DNA from 2 places in the Vibrio sp. 811 genome. Region 1 is predicted to be linked to the other one. Evidence: riboswitches for the same ligand, from Rfam matches in the RefSeq annotation. Region 1 holds a riboswitch; the other holds the start of a gene.

Region 1 (5,069 bases):
GAGTTTTTGCTGCATGATCGTTGGGTATTGGCGGTATCGGGTACACATGGGAAAACGACCACGTCGAGCATGCTTGCTTGGATACTTGAAGATTGTGGTTATCAACCGGGTTTCTTAGTCGGTGGGGTACTCGGTAACTTCGGAGTGTCTGCTCGTTTGGGTGAAAGCATGTTTTTTGTCGTTGAAGCCGACGAATATGACAGTGCTTTTTTCGATAAGCGTTCTAAGTTTGTGCATTACCATCCTCGCACTTTAATCATGAACAATCTTGAGTTTGATCATGCCGACATCTTCGATGATCTAGAAGCGATCAAACGCCAATTCCATCATTTAGTGCGAACTGTACCGGGCAATGGATTGATCTTAGCGCCGAGGCAGGATCAAGCGTTAGCGGGTGTATTAGAGCGTGGTTGCTGGACAGAAAAGCAGTTTTCAGGTGTTGATGGCGACTGGCAAGCGCACAAATTAGTGCTTGATGGCTCAAAATTTGACGTTGCGTTGCAAGGTGAGAAGGTTGGTACCGTCGAATGGAATTTGGTGGGTGACCACAATGTGGATAATGCGCTGATGGCAATCGCTGCTGCACGACATGTTGGAGTCACTCCGGATCTTGCTTGTCAGGCATTAGGGCGTTTCATCAATACCAAGCGCCGTTTAGAGCTGAAAGGTGAAGAACAAGGTGTGACGGTTTACGATGATTTTGCGCATCACCCAACGGCAATTGAACTTACTGTCGGTGGTTTGCGTAACAAGGTAGGTGAAAAACGCATCCTTGCTGTGTTAGAGCCGCGTTCTGCCACCATGAAGCGTGGTGTACACAAAAACACACTTGCAGAGTCACTACACAGTGCAGATGAAGTCTTCTTGTTCCAGCCAGATAATATCGAGTGGTCTGTGCAAGACATTGCCGACCAATGCAAACAGCCAGCGTTTGTCGATGCGGATATAGATAACTTTGTAGCCAAGATCGTCGAACGTGCGCGAGCAGGTGACCAAATTCTAGTCATGAGTAATGGTGGCTTCGGTGGTATTCACGGAAAACTTCTTGAGCAGTTAAAACAAAAAGCCTGATTGATATGCAAAACAAAACACAACCCTCTCACAAAAAAGCCATCACGTTGGCATTAACGGGGGCTTCTGGTGCTCCCTACGGCCTTCGTCTTTTAGAATGCTTGGTTGCGGCGGATTATCATGTCTACGTTCTGATTTCTTCGGCAGCTCGTGTTGTGATGGCAACCGAGCATAATCTTAAGCTGCCAAGTGGTCCAGAAGCAGCGCAGCAAGCATTGGTAGAGCACCTGAACTGCAATCCCGATAACATCACCGTTTGCGGTAAAGATGACTGGTTCTCACCGGTTGCGTCTGGTTCTGCTGCACCAAAGCAAATGGTGGTTTGCCCATGTTCTGCGGGAAGCGTTGCAGCGATTGCGCATGGTATGTCAGATAACTTGATCGAACGGGCCGCTGATGTAGTAATGAAAGAGCGCGGGCAGCTGTTGCTCGTGGTTCGCGAAACGCCATTCTCAACGCTACATCTTGAGAACATGCACAAGCTATCGCAAATGGGCGTCACCATCATGCCAGCGGCTCCGGGTTTCTACCATCAGCCAAAGAGCATTGAAGACTTAGTGGACTTTATGGTGGCGAGAATTCTCGACCACTTAGGTATTGAGCAAGGTTTGGTGCCTCGTTGGGGTTATGACCAGCGTTCGTGAGCTGATTGTGTAACCACTCAAATACCTTTACAATCCATCCAACTCATCGGGGAGCAAACCCATTTAGCATTGAGTCAATCAATGCATTGGGGCGCTGAGACCTAAGTGTTTAACTAGGGACCCGTATTACCTGAACCAGATAATGCTGGCGTAGGAATTGAGTCTGGATATTGGAAGTCCTTAATAGCCGCCTCAAACCCTGTGCCGCTCAACTTATTTCTCTGAAATACTCATGGAGAGCGAGCAGTGAAACCCACTCTAAATCTGATTGCCCTAGCTGCAATTACTTCAACTTCAGCGTTTGCCGCTGAAAACACATTAACCATCTATACCTACGACTCTTTTGCCGCAGATTGGGGGCCGGGTCCTAAAATCGAGCAAGCTTTTGAAGCAAAATGTGGCTGTGACGTTAACTTCGTAGCGTTGGACGATGGTGTGTCGATTCTGAATCGTCTTCGTCTTGAAGGCGGTAATAGCAAAGCGGACATCGTATTAGGTTTGGATAACAATCTGATGGCAGAAGCGAAGAAAACCGGTCTGCTTGTCGAGCACGATGTGGATACGGCTAACACAGTGTTACCAAACGGTTGGAGTGACACGACGTTTGTACCGTACGATTACGGCTACTTCGCGTTTGTGTACAACAAAGAGAAACTGGCTAATCCGCCGAAAAGCATGAAAGAGCTGGTGGAAACGCGCGACGATCTGAAAGTGATTTACCAAGATCCACGGACTTCAACGCCGGGCCAAGGCTTGATGCTATGGATGAAATCTATTTATGGCGACGATGTGACGCAAGCGTGGCAGAAGCTAGCGAGCAAAACCGTAACGGTCACGAAAGGTTGGTCTGAGGCGTATTCTATGTTCCTCAATGGTGAGTCCGATTTAGTGCTTTCTTACACCACTTCACCTGCGTACCACTTAATTGCGGAAAACGATTCGAAGTTTGCTACGGCGAATTTTGCTGAAGGCCACTACATGCAAGTTGAAGTCGCCGCCAAAGTGAAAGGGGCAAAAAATTCAGAACTTGCTGATCAATTTATGAGTTTCATTTTAAGTGATGAGTTCCAATCGGCGATGCCAACGGGTAACTGGATGTACCCAGTCACTGACGTTGAGTTACCTAAAGGTTTTGAAACTTTGAGTGTTCCAAGCAAGTCGTTGAGCTTTAGTGCTGATGAAGTGGCAAAAATGCGTAAGTCTTGGATTCGCGAATGGCAAAGCGCATTGACGTTTTAGCTGACGTTTCCATCCTCATCTGAATGAGATAGGTTTTACCTTTGAATTCTGTTCCAAAAATAGGTTTAGGGGTCGCGATGATCATCGCGACCTTTGTTATTTCTGCCCTAGGTGCTTTGATTGTTCAAGCCCCTTCACTTGATGTGTCTGTGGTATGGGGCGACCCGTACTATCAACATGTCACCAAGTTCAGTTTCTACCAAGCGTTTCTTTCCACATTGCTCAGTGTTGGCTTTGCCATTCCAGTAGCGCACGCACTTTCGCGTCGCCAATTTATTGGTAAATCATTACTGCTTAAGCTGTTTGCATCGACACTGGTTTTGCCGGTTTTGGTTGGTGTTTTTGGGCTGTTAGCGATTTATGGCAACAGTGGTTTGTTGGCGCAGTGGTTGCAAAGTTTCGACACTAAACTGCCATTCTCTATTTACGGTTTGAACGGCATTTTACTCGCCCATGTGTTCTTTAATTTACCTTACGCGGCACGATTGCTTCTGCAAGCCTTGGAGTCTATTCCTGCCGAGCAGCATAAGCTTTGCGCGCATCTTGGGATGAGCCATTGGGATAAGTTTCGCTGGGTAGAATGGCCGCGTTTAAGGCAGCAGCTTCCCCACGTTTGTGGGTTGGTGTTTATGTTGTGCTTTACCAGTTTTGCCACTGTAATGGCGTTGGGGGGCGGGCCAAAATCCACCACCATTGAATTGGCCATTTACCAAGCGATTAAGTTTGATTTTGATTTACAAGCTGGGGCGTTATTGGCGCTGTGGCAGATGCTGTTATGTGGACTGCTTGCTATTGGAGTGCAGAAGTTAACAAGGCCTGTTTCTATCAGTGCTGGAAGCACATCGGTACAGCAATATTTGACGAAGGATCATGGGTGGTCAAAAGCTTGGGATAGCTTTTGGATCATAGGTGCCTTTTTACTGGTAATACCGCCGTTATTGATGGTGTTACTGAGTGGCATCAACCAACAAGTTTGGACAGTATTAACCGATGAGCGTTTTTGGTCTGCGCTATTGAACTCCCTCAAAGTCGCCTGTGTCGCTAGCGCGCTTGCGGTCGCTGCAGGGGTGTCCATACTATTGACCAGTCGCCGTTGGCGGTTGCAGTACAAAAACACGCGAGCCGATCAGATAGAGTTAATCGGCACCATTATTTTGGTGACTCCAGGTCTGGTGATTAGCACCGGTTTATTCTTACTACTGCGCGCATTTACCGATGTTTTTAGCTTGGCATTTTTTGTCGTGATTTTGGTGAACGGTTTGATGGCTTTGCCTTACGTGATCAAAACGCTAGCGCAGCCAATGCTGCACATTGAACAACAGTATCAGTATGTATGTGCCAGCTTAGGCATGCGTGGCTGGCAACGGTTTAAAGTGGTGGAGTGGCAGGCGCTACGCAAGCCGTTTGCACATGCGTTTGCGATCAGCTTTATGTTTGCGATTGGCGATTTAAGTGCTATTGCGTTGTTTGGCGGACAAGAGTTCCGCACTTTACCTCTGTATTTATTCCAGCTGCTTGGCAGCTATCAGATGGACGCGGCTGCGGTGGTATCGGTGACCTTATTGTTGTTGAGTGTGGGCTGTTTTGCCTTGATTGAGAAAGTATTGAAAACGAAGGAGAGAGCGTAATGTTAGTGTTGGATGATGTGCAGTACACCTACCAACGTGAACTGTTTCGTTTTGACTTAACGATTGAGCAAGGACAGATTGTGTCGCTGATGGGACCAAGTGGGGCAGGGAAGTCAACCTTGCTGGCGTTGGTGGCAGGATTCATCCATCCTGACCGTGGTGATATTTGTGTTGATGGTGAGTCCATTGTGCGTAAAGAGCCTTATCTGCGTCCGTTCTCTATGTTGTTCCAAGAGCACAATTTGTTTGCTCACTTATCGGTGCGTGACAACATCGGTTTGGGCTTACACCCAGGGCTAAAGCTTACGGTGGACCAAAATCGTCAGATTGAACAAGCCGCGCAGCAAGTTGGTGTTGCAGAGTACCTCGACCGTTTGCCAGAGCATCTTTCTGGTGGCCAGCGTCAACGTGTTGCCTTAGCGCGTTGTTTTGTTCAGCCTCATCCCATGTGGCTATTGGATGAGCCGTTCTCGGCGCTTGATCCGGT
Region 2 (5,069 bases), on a different contig from region 1:
TCGCCCATCTTGTCGTGGAATACTGAAGCTTTCTTCGCAACCGAAGTGGTTTCTAGCAAGTGACCACACGCTTCATGGAAGATAACGCCGCCAAAGCCGTTACCAATTACCACTGGCATTTCACCCGATGGACAAGCATCAGCGCCAAGTTTTACCAACGCTTGTTGCGCGATAGTTTGACCTAGCTCTTTCGCATCAAGCTGTTCACTGAACTCCCAGCCAGCAAGAGCACCAGGACCTTCCATACCAGAAGACTGCTCATTACCTTTTTGAGCGACAGTATTACCAGCAACTCGGATGTAGTGACGAGTATCGTCAACGTGTAGACCTTCTGAATTGAAGATAGACACTTGCTGTTCGCGCTGAAGCACGCTGCCAATAAACTGGCTGATATGCTCACTCTCAGCACGTGCGGCTTGGTCAACTTTCAATAGAAACGCGATTTTTGAATCTAGGTTAGCATCCTTACTTAGTGGCATGCGGCAACCATGTTGGATTGGGTAGCGGTTCAAATTCAAAGAACCCGCTGACGCGATTTGCTCACGCTTGTCTTTTGCAGCAAGCAGCGAGGTTACGCGCTTTAGTTCGGCTTCATCTGTGCTGTTGGTGTAACCGTAAAGCACCTTATGACCGAAAAAAAGACGAATACCGATACCAAAATCGATACCCGAGTTAACCTTATCCACTTCACCAGATGCGATCTGGACAGTGTTGGTTTGGTGATGTTCAACGAATAGTTCAGCGAAATCAGCCCCCAAAAAGAGCGCATGATCGATCACTGACTTCGCTGTTACAGAATTAAGCATGAAGTCTCCTTGCTCGATGATCGTCTTAGCCTTCCTAATTAACTGTGAAAAAGTTCAACAAAGTTAAATTGGCAACACGTTAAATTTTAACAGTTTTTTAACCTTGTTTTGTGCTAATCCTTGCTTAACGAGACCACGATTATTTATTAAATATTCCAGGTTCTGCTCATTCACCAGAGCGTTGCACTAGTAAATTCCACCCAGCAAACCATTTAGGTGCTTACTTTATCACTCACCTCGCATAATTGAATACTCATTATAATTACGCTCAAAAAACGTATCCCTTCCGCAATGGTCCTGCTATCATCCGAACGAAATAGTCGGGGGGCCACACGACAAGTGTTGGCTGAGATCGAAATTCGAGACCCGTTGAACCTGATTCAGTTAGCACTGACGTAGGGAACTATGCACACTTTGCCTTTCGTCGCCCCTCTTAGGTAAGCGATAGCGATCGAAAAATCGATCTATCTGCAACGGTCAAAGTCAGTTCCTATACGTCTTGTAGTAGGAGCGACCATGACGCAGCAATCACAACCTCATTCACATCACACGCCAGCCTTGCCTACCCCTATCGTATTGACCATCGCGGGCTCAGACAGTGGTGGCGGTGCAGGTATTCAAGCCGACATCAAAGCGATGTCCGCAACCGGCAGTTTTGCTTGCTCGGTAATCACGGCGATTACTTCGCAAAATACCCAAGGCGTTTCTGCGATTTTCCCCATTCCTCTCGACCATGTAGAGAGCCAACTTGATGCAGTATTTACCGACCTCAACATCGTTGCAGTCAAAGTGGGCATGCTGGCAGATTCCAACATCATCAAAGTCGTTGCAGACAAAATTAAACAATACCAGCCAAAACACCTCGTGATTGACCCTGTAATGGTGGCCACCAGCGGCGATCTATTACTGGAACAGTCGGCAATCAGTACTTTAAAAGAAGAATTGATTCCGCTCGCAGACATCATTACCCCTAACCTACCCGAAGGCGCAGCATTGACGGGTAAGCCAATGCCTCAATCAGAATCTGAAATGAACGATATGATTACCGACCTTCGTGCGCTTGGCGCCAAAGCTATTCTGCTCAAAGGCGGTCACCTTGAAGAAAATGAAAACAGCAACGATCTGCTTATCATGCAAGACAGTGCCGAGTTAATTAGCGCCAAGCGATTTCCAACCAAAAACACCCATGGCACAGGCTGTACACTTTCTTCCGCCATTGCGTCTTATCTTGGCCAAGGCAACAACCTACACAAAGCGGTGCACCTGGGTAAGCAGTACATCAGCCAAGCTATCGCACACGCTGATGAATTGGATGTAGGTAAAGGCCATGGCCCTGTGAACCACTTTTTTGCGGGTCATACTTATGTTCGCTAACGCGATTGGCATTCAGCTTTCCGATGCTAGCCTGCGATACAAAGATAGCCAAACACCGACTTTAGCAGGAATGAACATGACCATTCCCGTCGGTAAATGGACGGTATTACTCGGACGAAGTGGCTGCGGGAAAACCACAATATTGCGTTACTTAGCTGGCCTACTGGATGACCAAGTTGACTGGCATGGCGAACTCATCACAACCGATGGCGCTGCACTGCATGACCGTATCGCTTACATGGCTCAACAGGATTTATTGCTACCGTGGTTGAATGTGTTAGACAACGTCTGCCTCAGTTCTCGATTTTCTCAAGAGCAAGCACCAGAGCAAAATAGACAACGTGCACTGACTTTACTAAGCCAAGTGGGACTCGCCGATTACGCGGATGCTAAGCCAGCTCAGCTCTCTGGCGGCATGAGACAACGTGTTGCCCTTGCTCGCACTCTGATGCAAGACAAGCCTCTGGTTCTGATGGATGAGCCTTTCTCTGCGTTGGACGCGGTTACTCGCCATAAGTTGCAGACCTTGTCTGCCGAATTACTGAAATATAAGACCGTTGTTCTTATTACCCACGACCCACAAGAAGCGGTGCGATTAGCTCACCAACTCTATGTACTGCAAGGTACGCCTGCGCAAGCTCAGCACTTGGTCGTTCCAGACTCCAAGCCGCCACGAGTTCTCGATGGAGAGTGCGCCGCGCTTCAACAAGCGATTTTGGATCAATTGGAGAAAGACTATGAGTGATATGACTCAGTACAACTCCGTTTCGGCACTTATTAGTAAAAAAGAACGCGTGACCCATCCGGCTCTGCGCTTAGTTATCAGCACTGCGGTGATCTTGGGATTGTGGCAGTTGGCTGTTGTGGTATTCGACATGCCAAGCTTCATCTTACCTTCACCAATTGAAGTGCTGGATAGGTTGGTCACTCGTTACGATGTCCTGCTCAAACATACTTGGGTTACCGCGCAAGAGATCTTATTTGGCTTGGCGCTTGGATTATCGATGGGTTTGCTGTTCGCATTGCAAATGCTGATGTTCGAGCCGCTGAAGCGTTGGCTATTGCCTATTCTGATTACTAGCCAAGCGATCCCTGTGTTCGCCATCGCGCCAGTGCTCATGCTTTGGCTGGGGTACGGCATTGCATCAAAAGTAGTCATGGCGGCGATCATCATCTTTTTCCCCGTCACGACATGTTGCTATGACGGCTTGCGCAATACGCCAACAGGTTACCTCGACCTTGCCAAGACCATGGGCGCGTCTAAATGGCAGCTACTTCGTCATATTCAATTGCCAGCCGCACTACCAACTTTAGCCTCAGGTATTCGTGTTGCCGTCGTTATTGCGCCAATTGGAGCAGTGGTCGGTGAGTGGGTAGGTTCAAGCGAAGGCTTGGGTTATCTGATGCTCCAAGCCAACGCTCGCATGATCATTGATGAGATGTTTGCAGCGCTGTTTATCCTCGCTGTGCTGTCTATCTCACTCTACTTCATCACCGATAAATTATTGAAAAAAGCCATCCCTTGGGAAAGCAAATAATTACAGAAAATAACCAAAGAAAATTGGGAAAGAAAAGGAAGAACCCCGTGAATAAAAACAAACTTATGAGCGCTGCTGCTCTACTCGCTTCAGTGGTATCAACCAACGTGCTTGCCGCTGAAAAAGAGATGACACTGATGTTGGATTGGTTCGTCAATCCAAACCATGGTCCTATCGTTATTGCCAAAGAGCGTGGTTACTTCAAAGAGCAAGGTTTGAAGGTCAACATTCAAGAGCCAGCAGATCCAAGTACACCTCCTAAGTTGGTCGCTGCTGGCAAAGTCGACATGGCGATTTCATACCAACCAAGCCTAACTATCGATGTCGCAGCTGGTTTGCCACTAATCCGCTCTGCGACTCTGATTGCTACGCCACTCAACACGCTGATGGTGTTGGATAACGGTAAGAATGAAAACCTTGGTGACTTGAAAGGCAAGAAGATCGGTATTGCGATCGCAGGCAACGAAGAAGCGACAATCGGCACCATGCTAGCTGAAGAGAACGTGAAGTTTTCTGACGTACAAATCATCAACGTAGGTTGGGCACTGTCTTCGTCTCTTGCGTCTGGCAAAGTGGATGCGATTTGGGGCGGTCTACGTAACTTCGAAACCAACCAACTTGCACTAGAAGGTTATAAAGCTAAGGCCTTCTTCCCTGAAGAACACGGCGTACCAGCGTATGACGAGTTAGTCTTCGTAGCCAATGCAAAAACCTACGACAAAGAAGCCATCAAGGCATTCAACAAAGCGCTAGAGCAAGCAACCACTTACATCGTTAACCATCCAAAAGAGTCGTGGAAAGAGTTCGTGGCTTATTCACCAGACACGCTCAACAACGAGCTTAACCAACGCGCTTGGAACGACACGCTAACTCGTTTTGCTCTTCGTCCATCCGCAGTAGATCTGAAACGCTACGATGATTATGCGCAATTCATGTATTCACAAAAAATCATCGAAACACTGCCAAAAGCGAAAGATTACGTACCGAGCTTTGACTAATTCTACTGACCTTAGGATCTCAGCCTAGGGTCTTTTGATAACGAGATACCCATAATGAAATACCAAGATTTGATCGACGCTTGCCGCCAAGATTGGCAAGAATACACTGAGCATGCTTTCGTACAGCAATTGGCGCAAGGCACTCTTGCTCAGCCTTGTTTTCTGCATTACCTAAAGCAGGATTTTCTTTTCCTAAAGCAGTACGCACGAGCTTACGCATTAGCGATCTACAAAGCGCGTACTTTGGATGACATGCGCCGCGCTCTCCCAAGCGTACATGCATTGCTCGATTCTGAAATCGCCCACCACGTGACTTACTGTGAGCAATGGGGACTGACAGAATCCGACTTAGA

The links. A riboswitch is a leader RNA that binds a small molecule or an ion and turns the genes downstream of it on or off. The one in region 1 is predicted to bind thiamine pyrophosphate.
Region 2: it holds a riboswitch for thiamine pyrophosphate, as region 1 does, so the genes downstream of both, thiD (bifunctional hydroxymethylpyrimidine kinase/phosphomethylpyrimidine kinase) here and thiB (thiamine ABC transporter substrate binding subunit) in region 1, are expected to answer to the same signal.

Annotation. Positions count from the first base shown of each region.
Region 1 covers NZ_JAWOUB010000004.1:255,189-260,257, reverse strand. The annotation lists gene mpl (UDP-N-acetylmuramate:L-alanyl-gamma-D-glutamyl-meso-diaminopimelate ligase) at 1-1,071, shown strand, start outside; gene R7Q46_RS09650 (flavin prenyltransferase UbiX) at 1,077-1,715, shown strand; TPP riboswitch at 1,753-1,889, shown strand; gene thiB (thiamine ABC transporter substrate binding subunit) at 1,962-2,954, shown strand; gene thiP (thiamine/thiamine pyrophosphate ABC transporter permease ThiP) at 2,996-4,582, shown strand; gene thiQ (thiamine ABC transporter ATP-binding protein) at 4,582-5,069, shown strand, end outside.
Region 2 covers NZ_JAWOUB010000030.1:3,791-8,859, forward strand. The annotation lists gene R7Q46_RS23315 (TldD/PmbA family protein) at 1-806, opposite strand, end outside; TPP riboswitch at 1,118-1,225, shown strand; gene thiD (bifunctional hydroxymethylpyrimidine kinase/phosphomethylpyrimidine kinase) at 1,323-2,180, shown strand; gene R7Q46_RS23325 (ABC transporter ATP-binding protein) at 2,170-2,925, shown strand; partial or broken gene R7Q46_RS23330 (ABC transporter permease) at 2,984-3,718, shown strand; gene R7Q46_RS23335 (ABC transporter substrate-binding protein) at 3,766-4,716, shown strand; gene tenA (thiaminase II) at 4,771-5,069, shown strand, end outside.